DNA from 3 places in the Bacillus sp. PK6-16 genome. Region 2 is predicted to be linked to each of the others. Evidence: a T-box and tRNA genes for the amino acid it is inferred to sense, from the RefSeq annotation. Region 2 holds a T-box; the other regions hold tRNA genes.
The links. A T-box is a leader RNA that pairs with one kind of tRNA and senses whether it is charged. The one in region 2 lies ahead of ileS2 (isoleucine--tRNA ligase), so its partner is inferred to be a tRNA-Ile.
Positions count from the first base shown of each region.

Region 1: it has a tRNA-Ile gene. The T-box ahead of ileS2 (isoleucine--tRNA ligase) is inferred to sense a tRNA for this amino acid. The anticodon was not compared.
Region 3: it has a tRNA-Ile gene. The T-box ahead of ileS2 (isoleucine--tRNA ligase) is inferred to sense a tRNA for this amino acid. The anticodon was not compared.

Region 1 is NZ_CP096512.1:327,223-330,510, forward strand. Features, by position in the region: partial or broken gene M1D66_RS28870 (IS3 family transposase) at 1-197, shown strand, start outside; gene M1D66_RS28875 (IS3 family transposase) at 284-805, opposite strand; partial or broken gene M1D66_RS28880 (transposase) at 966-1,274, opposite strand; tRNA gene M1D66_RS28885 (tRNA-Ile) at 1,458-1,531, shown strand; gene M1D66_RS28890 (teichoic acid D-Ala incorporation-associated protein DltX) at 1,992-2,168, opposite strand; gene M1D66_RS28895 (polysaccharide deacetylase family protein) at 2,286-3,119, opposite strand.
Region 2 is NZ_CP096511.1:1,512,841-1,516,128, reverse strand. Features, by position in the region: gene ileS2 (isoleucine--tRNA ligase) at 1-1,667, opposite strand, end outside; T-box leader at 1,739-1,962, opposite strand; gene divIVA (septum site-determining protein DivIVA) at 2,014-2,520, opposite strand; gene M1D66_RS07970 (YlmH family RNA-binding protein) at 2,610-3,288, opposite strand, start outside.
Region 3 is NZ_CP096511.1:1,171,330-1,174,617, reverse strand. Features, by position in the region: gene M1D66_RS06060 (MFS transporter) at 1-510, opposite strand, end outside; gene sodA (superoxide dismutase [Mn]) at 627-1,238, opposite strand; tRNA gene M1D66_RS06050 (tRNA-Ile) at 1,460-1,533, opposite strand; gene yqgB (protein YqgB) at 1,775-2,533, shown strand; gene yqfZ (protein YqfZ) at 2,607-2,972, shown strand; gene ispG (flavodoxin-dependent (E)-4-hydroxy-3-methylbut-2-enyl-diphosphate synthase) at 3,137-3,288, shown strand, end outside.

The sequences.
Region 1 (3,288 bases), on a different replicon from region 2:
GACAATCCATGTCAAGAAGAGGAAATTGTTGGGATAACGCCCCACAAGAATCGTTTTTTGGTCATTTGAAAGATGAAGCTCATATAAAACCTTGCACGTCCTTTAATGAATTGAAACAAGAGATTAAGAAATATATGACGTATTATAATCATTATAGATATCAATGGAATTTAAAAAAGATGACTCCTGTTGGATGGTCTTACCCCTGTCAAGTAGACAGTAATAGATTAGATGCCTTTTCATTAAGCAGCCTTAGTTCCAAATTCAATAGGACTAAGGTTGTTTAATCTTTTTTGAAATCTTTTGTTATTGTAATAGCTAGTAGCCTTAAAAACTTCTGCCTTTTCATGAAACGTATGTCTATAGCCTTAAAATGACTAAAAAAGCTCTCTATACATGCATTATCATAACAATTTCCCTTCCTAGACATACTTACAGTTATTTTGTTCTTTTTAAGTAATTGGTTATATTTTTTTGACGTATACTGATAACCTCGGTCGCTATGTAATACTGTTTCGTGGACTTTTCTTTTTCTCAAGGCTTTATTGACTGTATCTGTAACTAATTTTAAATTGTTGTATTCACCCATTTGATAGGCCACAACTTCGTTATTGTAAAGGTCTAGTATCACTGAAAGATATATGCGCTTAGTATTAAAGGGAAGATAGGTTATATCTGTAACCCATTTTTCATTTGGTCTTGTAGTTGAAAACTCTCTGTTTAACAGATTTTCCGACACGACGCATTGTTCTTTTAAACCAAAATGTCTCCACTTTTTCTTTCGAATCTTAGCTTGTAGCCCCATTCTCCTATTTTAGACATGATAAATTGGTTCTCTTTCATCTTTTCAGTGGAATCGTTGATTCTTTTTTCCCACTTATAATATCCACTTCTTGAAACACCTGCAATTTCACAAAGCAATACAATTGAAAAATTCTGTTTTAAGGTATGAATGACCTCATATTCTACTGATTTACTTTTTTTGACCTCATCCCCCTTTTCGTAGCTAATAGCTTTTTTAAGTATGCGTTTTCCGCCTCTAATCGTTGTATTCTAGCATCTTGACTTATTTTATTTGTTTATTTGAATCCACCACGTTTTTCTTGTAGGCCCAGAATACCCTCATTTTTATATTTTTTAATCCATCTATCTATAACTGAATATGTAACTCCTAATTCCTTTCCAATTAACTTGCTTCCAATTCCTCTATGTAAGTATAATTCAATGGCTTTCATTTTAAAATCAATTGAAAAAGTTCTTCTAATTTTCCCCATAAAAAATCCCCTCCATAATAAACAGTAAAGTAACTTTCTTTCAACTGTCTACTATAAGGGGATCATATCAGGATACAGAAATCATCTTCTTAATGTTGCCTAACTTTTTTCAAATGTCCTTTACAAAGGGTACAGATTATGTGTCTTTTTTTATATGCGCTGATATACTTATATACATTCAGGGGACCTTTAGCTCAGTTGGTCAGAGCAGGCGGCTCATAACCGTCCGGTCGTAGGTTCAAATCCTACAAGGTCCATTTTAGTTTTTAACGTCAGATGTTATAATCAAATCATCATCACAAAATATCTTAGTCGCTCTAAGCTTCTAGGAAAGGAATCCGTTGGATATTGTAAAGGATTCTTTTTATTAGACTGGCTCCTTTTATTAACAAATTTCATAATATAAAATTAGCCGTTTACTAATTGTTATTTCTTCAAATTCAAATCCACTATTAAGGTGTTCTCTTCAGGACATCTTTTCTTTTTATAAAACACAATGATATACTTTCAAAACAATAAATTTATATATAATCAGCTGGATAGATAAAGCTACAGGAATGTAAGCATGCCCAGTTCTTGCTCAACCTAAAAAGTTAATAATCATTTCAGGTTGCATAAAACCATACACCATAATCGACGAGCGATCACCTGGATACTAAAAAGAAATCCAATGTGATAACGCATCAAAATCTTCTTTTAATTGTTTGTACATAATTTTCACATCTCGCCAAAGAAAGGCGATTTAATAAGGATTTCTGCAGCCACCTTCCAATTCCCCCCCAATAACTTCATAACGTTCCGACCATAGAATTCATTGTAACTAAATAGGATTGTATTTGTCTCATGAAAACCATACAACCAAATTAATACAAATAAAACTGGAAGGTAATAGATTAGTTTTACGACTCCTTACGCAAGAGAACGATACCATATTTCTTTTATAATTTTACTTCTAGACGGAAAATGGAGTGTGAATTCATACCAAATTATTACACAAATAGCTCCATACCTTTACAATCGATTGTCATGCCAAAAATTTAATATCAGATGTTCTTTTTCACTATACGCTTTGAATATATATCCCTTATTCTTTAGCTGCTTAATGATTTCCTGTAAAGCTTTAACCGATTGGAGATGTATGTCATGCATTAATACAATTTCTTGGTCTTTATTTGCTTGTGATACAACATTTTCAACTATCTTAGGAACAGATTGTTCTAATGGGATTTTGTTATACTTCCAGTCTAAAGAATCAATTGTCCAATCCCAAATTTTAAATCCAGCTTCAGCTAATTTATCGCGCAAATCTTGAATTAATCCAGGCTTTGATCCATATGGTGGTCTACAAAGTATCGGATTCTTATCTATAATACGTTGAAGGATTTGTTGAACTTGTTTCATTTCAGCCAAAAAACTTCCTTGCGTGTATAATTTTTTGTAATCATGTGTCATACTATGCAGACCTACGTAGTGGCCATTTTGTTTTTCACTTTTTATTAAATCTGGAAATTGTTCTGCATGTGAACCAATTACAAAAAATGTCGCTTTTACATTCTCTTGTTTTAAAATATTTAAAACTTCTTGTGTATATTTTCCTGGTCCATCATCAAAAGTTAAATATATAACTTTTTTATTTTGCGTTTCCTTCTTACCTTCTCCTTTTTCTTGTTTAGTTTTTATCTGAGATTCTTTTTCTTTTTTTAATTGCGCTACATCGGATTTAATACTAGACTCATTTTTTGCTCTTGCTCCAGCACTAGAAAAATAAGAAAATACAAATACCCCGATAAAAAATAAAATTAAAACCATTACGCTTTTTCTTATCATTCCAAATACCTCCTTCAATTCTATACAATGATTAATAATTCCCTATCTTTCTAAGAAAATCGTAATCATTACTGTTTTCAATTTAAAATACGTCTTTTATAAACTTTGATTCCAACAACCACTATCACTTCCCTACCTAATTAAGTTGATTACGAGATAAGTATATGTTTCTGGAAACAAACTGTAA
Region 2 (3,288 bases):
TGGTCAGATCCTTCTAAATATAAATCAGCTGGACGCTGTAAATCTTCGCGCTCTTCTAATACCGCTTGGTGAGAAGAACCTGAATCGAACCATACATCCATGATGTCTGTTTCTTTACGGAATTCGCCATTTGGGCTACCTGGATGTGTAAATCCTTCTGGTAATAGATCTTTCGCTTCACGCTCGAACCATACGTTAGAACCGTGTTCACGGAATAAATCTGCTACATGGTTAATTGTTTCATCCGTAATAATTGGATCACCATTCTCAGCATAGAATACCGGAATTGGCACACCCCATGCACGCTGACGAGAAATACACCAGTCACCACGGTCACGAACCATATTATGAAGACGAGTTTCTCCCCATGCTGGTACCCATTTTGTTTCTGCTACAGCTTCTATTAATTCTTTACGGAATGCTTCAATAGATGCAAACCACTGTGCTGTCGCACGGAAAATAATTGGTTTTTTCGTTCTCCAATCATGTGGGTATGAATGTGTAATGAATGTTAGTTTCAGTAACGCGCCTACTTCTTCTAATTTTTCTGTAATTGGTTTGTTAGCTTTATCATAGAATAAGCCTTCAAATCCAGGTGCCTCATTTGTTAATACACCTTTATCATCGACTGGGCAAAGTACTTCTAATCCATACTTTTTACCAACAACGAAGTCATCTTCCCCGTGTCCTGGTGCTGTATGAACACAACCTGTACCTGCATCTGTTGTTACGTGGTCTCCTAGCATAACTAATGAATCACGATCGTAGAATGGATGTTTTGCAACTGTGTACTCAAGTTCGCTACCTTTTACTGTTTTCACAACTTCAGCATTTTCCCACTCTAACGTTTTTGCAACTGTCTCAAACAGCTCAGAAGCAATGATATATTTCTCATCGTTTACTTTTACAATGCTATATTCAAGCTCTGGGTGAACAGAAATACCTAAGTTTGCAGGTAATGTCCAAGGTGTCGTTGTCCAAATGATGTACTTTTCATCACCTTCTAATACGTTCTTTCCATCTTTTACAGGGAATGCTACGTAAATAGATGCTGATTTTTTATCTTGATATTCAATTTCAGCTTCCGCTAAAGCAGATTCACTCGTTGGAGACCAGTAAACTGGTTTTTGACCTTTATAGATATAACCTTTTTTCGCCATGTCACCAAACACTTTAATTTGTTGTGCTTCATAAGCTGGCTCTAAAGTAATATATGGATTATCCCAATCTGCACGTACACCTAGACGCTTAAATTGTTCACGTTGACGTTCTACTTGTTCATATGCATACTCTGCACATAACTTACGGAATTCAGCAACTGTCATTTCTTTACGTTTTACACCTTTATTTGTTAAAGCTTGTTCAATTGGTAAACCGTGCGTATCCCATCCTGGAACATATGGCGCACTAAAACCAGTCATTGATTTATAACGAACAATAAAGTCTTTTAATACTTTATTTAATGCATGTCCCATATGAATGTCACCATTCGCATATGGAGGTCCATCATGCAATACAAATAAAGGACGTCCTTTTGTATGTTCTTGTACTTTTTCGTAAATATTCATTTCAGCCCATTTTTCTTGCATTGCAGGCTCACGTTTTGGTAAATTCCCACGCATTGGGAACTCTGTTTTTGGCATCAGTAATGTATTTTTGTACTCCATGCTCAATTCCTCCTTACATGTATAAAAGAAACACTTAAAAAACGGAATAAAAAAGAGACCTTCTCATCCCAAAAAGGGACGAGAAAGTCTCCCGCGGTACCACCCTAGTAGATCATATACATATGTATAGAATCCTCTTTATATTCTTAACGCGAATACACGCCTACGCTTACTCTATTTGTTCAGCGCGGAACTCCAGGGTGATATTCCCACTATCTCCTTATCCTGAGCTTACACCATCCTCAGTTCGCTATATAAGGTTTGAAAAGGTACTTATCCCTATCTTCGTTTTTCTTAATAAATATGTTGTTTAAAATTATATGTAATAATGAGAAAAACGTCAAGCTTACACTGTTTCTTCTTTTTTCAACAGTTCATCTACTTCGTCTTCTAATTCAATTAGTTTATCCCAATCATCGTTGTTTAACATCTCAAGCTGTGTTTCTAATAACATACGGAAACGAGTTCGGAATACTTTCGCTTGTTTCTTTAGCTCTTCAATATCAAAAGCAACTTTTCTTGATTTTACTAATGCTTCGTTAATAATACGATCAGCATTCTTTTCAGCTTCACGCACAATTAATTTCGCTTCTTTTTGCGCATTACGTTTTACTTCTTCCGCTGCTTCTTGTGCAACGACGATAGATTTGTTTAACGTATCTTCAATATTAGAGAAATGATCTAACTTCCCTTCTAACTGCGCAACTTTTTCTTCTAAAGCTTTTTTCTCACGAATGACCAATTCATAATCTTTGATAATTTGATCAAGAAACTCATTTACTTGATCTTCATCATAGCCACGGAATCCGCGACCAAATTCTTTGTTATGAATATCTAATGGTGTTAACGGCACAACGCCACCTCCAAGTAGTTATCTAAATTTCCTCTTTCAATTATATCTTTTCTTCGACAAAATAGGAGGATTTCCTTCTAAAAAACCAATCATTTTAGTATACCATACAAAATTCTCCATTTGTCGCGTTTTGTTCTACCTTCTACAGAAAATAATTTACTTCGGCCATATCCTCTAACAGAAAAAACATCTCCTGGATAGCATTCATAAGAAGTTTGCTCCACTGTTTTCCAATTGACTTTTACTAAACCATTTTTTATGAAAGGTTGTACTTTCTGTCTAGATAAATGTAACATTTCAGCTAACATAACATCTAAACGAAGTGAAGAAACCGTTCCAGATTTCTCTCCCCACGTTTCATCTATCTGTAGAATTTGTTCTCCTTGCACTGACGCTAAAGAGACTTTTACTTTCCCTATTGATTGTAAGTTCATCTCAATATACGATACAATTTCTTTCGCAACTACAATTTGGGCACGATTTTCTTGCAGCAAAATATCACCACATTTTTCTCTTGTTAAACCAAGAGACATAAATGTACCTAATATTTGCCTATGTTCTAGCGTATAAAACTTGGAAGGATAGTCAATTTCTAATACTTCTACTTGAAATTCTTCTTCATTTAATTCTAGATAGTCTGGATAAATAAGTGCTCTTTTACGCTCTGCATTAGGCGTTGCACCACCAAATTGCACAGCAACATCACCTTGTCCTATTACCATAGAAACAATTTGTTGTTGCCTAGGATCAAGAAAATCCGTTAACTTC
Region 3 (3,288 bases), 340 kb from region 2:
CCATTTCTCCATACGTGAAATTGTGTATCCTGCTGCTATTGGTCCAATCATTCCAGAGAAGGATGTAAGAAGTCCAAGAAACCCATTAAAGAAATCTCTTGTTTCTGGTTCTGTAATTTCAAATGTCAATAAGTTAAAAGCCAACCAGTAAAAACCGTATCCTACTCCTAAAAGAGCCCCCATTAATAAAATATACTGAGAAGCACTTTTCCCTGCTACTAAGACAACAATAAAAAAAATTGCGAGCGTCCCTACTCCTATTCGTAATAAAATCGAGCGATCGATACGTTTCGCTAATTTTCCCCCTACAAGAAATGTGAGAGGCTGTAATACCACGCTGGCTAAATTATACAAGCCAAGATTCACATAATTTTGTGTTTGTTTCCATAAATAAATATTTACAAACGTATTCGATAAAGAAATTGCGAGCGTGTATAAACCTCCTATAAGGAGCAATAACACTAAATCCCGATTCACTTCAACGTCACCAATTATATGTTTCCATTTCATACACAACTCTCCTTTACTTCATGTTCTAGTCTTCCAAAGACAAGCCCAATTATGTAAAAGGAAAGCATAGAAAAAAGCTAGGAGCTCTCCCCTAGCTTTTTCTATATTTATTACGATTATTTTGCTTCTTGGTAACGTTTTTCAGCAGCGTTCCAATCTACAACGTTCCAGAATGCGCCGATGTAGTCTGGACGACGGTTTTGGTAGTTTAAGTAGTAAGCATGCTCCCAAACATCTAAACCGATAACTGGAGTTTTACCTTCAGTTAAAGGAGAATCTTGGTTTGGAGTGCTTGTTACTTCTAACTCACCATTGTTTACTACTAACCAAGCCCAACCAGAACCGAAGCGAGTTGCGCCAGCTTTTGCGAATTCTTCTTTGAATGCATCGAAGCTACCGAATTTTGCTTCAATTGCAGTTGCAAGTTCACCTACAGGTTGTCCTCCGCCGTTTGGAGATAGGATTGTCCAGAAGAATGTATGGTTAGCATGTCCGCCACCATTGTTACGTACTGCTGTACGGATTGCTTCTGGTACTTCGTTTAAGTTTGCAACTAATTCTTCTACGCTTTTGTCAGCTAATTCTGCATGACCTTCTAAAGCAGCGTTTAAGTTTGTAATGTACGTGTTGTGATGTTTTGTATGATGGATGTTCATTGTTTCTTTGTCAAAGTGAGGCTCTAAAGCATCATACGCATAAGGTAAATTTGGTAATTCGTGTTTTGCCATTGTTATATTCCTCCCAGTTTATGTATTGCCACTTAAGTGACATACAACTTCATTCTACCCTAATTGCCATAGGGTGCAAACAAATAAATCACATTGTCTTGCTATCATTAAAGTAGCAAAATTCCCACTTCTTTTCAATTAAAATGCTCATATATTCCGTAAAAAAAGCTTCCTTCTACAAGGAAGCTTCCTGCTAACATAATAAACATGCGAAATGGATATGGACCCTGTAGGACTCGAACCTACGACCGGACGGTTATGAGCCGTCTGCTCTAACCAGCTGAGCTAAGGGTCCACAATTATGTATGTAACAACATATCAAATAAAGGAATTCCTATCGGATATGCTCTTTAAGAAATGTAAGATAAATTTACCATATAGAAAAGAAAAGTGTCAATTGTATTTTTCTTATTTAAAAGAAGAAAGTTAATAAAAGAAATTTAGTTATCTCCACTATATGTAAATATAATATATCTTGAGATTCTCTAGATTCCTACGTTACAATGATTTTATACATACATAAAGGAAGTGAATCTATGTCCATATTTACCCAATTCGTAAAAAGCATATACTCGCCTAAAGATATGGCGCTATTCCGTTTTCAAAAAATCGGTAAAACCATTTTGTATATTATGCTACTTTGCTTAATTACTACTATTCCAAGAACTTTTTTGTACGGTAGTTTTATCCAGGATGGTGTTGGCATGGTAAATCAAGTCATCGATAAAGATTTACCTGATTTTAAAATCGAAAATGGCGAACTAAAAGCCGATATTGATCAACCTATTGAAAAAGAAGAAGGAAATACACTTTTCGTATTTGATCCAAATTCAACAGACCTAGAAAAATATCAAAATAAAACAGGTTTATTTGTTTTAAAAGATAAAGTAGTCTCTATGGGAAATGGTCAAACACAAACGTATTCTTATAACGATTTGTTAGGTGCATCTCTTGAGAAAAAAGATCTACAAGAATTCATTTCTTTATTCGATAATATTTATCCAATTTTATTATTTGTTATTGGATTCTTAGTGTACCTATTCCAATTATTCATAACTTTTGTAGGCGTGACTTTACTTGCGTTCATCGGTTCTGCTATGAGCGGTCAACGTAAACTATCCTATAAACAAGTTTGGACACTAACTGCATACAGCTACACAATTCCAACAATCTTCTTTATGATTATGGATGCATGCAAGATTGTCGTACCTGGATCAACATTCATCTATATCGCAGTTGTTTTAATTGTTCTGTACTTAACAATTAAAGAAGTTCCAAAACCGAAAGAAAAATAAGAACGAAAAAAAATGCCTAAATAGGCATTTTTTTTTTGGACAAGCATATATTCCTAGCAAAGGAGTGAAGAATATGAAGAGATTAGGTATATTCCTATTCGTGCTTGTTCTCGGTTATATATTTTATTACGATATAAAAATCGGTACTTTACCGATGTTAAGTTCATATAAAAAAACAACTGCTGCTCAAACAATTAAAAAAGAAAACACAGACAGTCAACAAAATAAAGCGAACAAAACAGAAAAAGAAACGGATGTATCTTATAAAACAATTGAAGTAAAAACTGGTGAGACAGTTCTTTCTATTACAGAACAAATTAACAAGAAAAAAATTCCTTCCATAGAAAAAGTCATTGACGACTTTAAACAATTAAACAAAAGTACCTCTGCTACAAAAATACAAATTGGAAAGTCTTATAAATTCCCGTTATATCAATAAGCTATCACTTAATCCTTGTCAATTACATAAAGGCGCTGATACAATAGTAAAAGTGAAACCGAGTACTTCGGTTTCTATAGCCCTATATCACGTATACTATCATTGATATGAGGGACTAAATAAGAAACTTCTTTTATAAGGAGAGCGATCTATTCGTGAATGAAATGACTCATCGTACAAAAACACGTCCAGTTAAAGTCGGTAATTTAACAATCGGCGGTAATAATGAATTAATTATACAAAGTATGACAACAACAAAAACACATGATGTTGAAGCAACAGTTGCTGAAATCAAGCGTTTAGAAGAAGCCGGCTG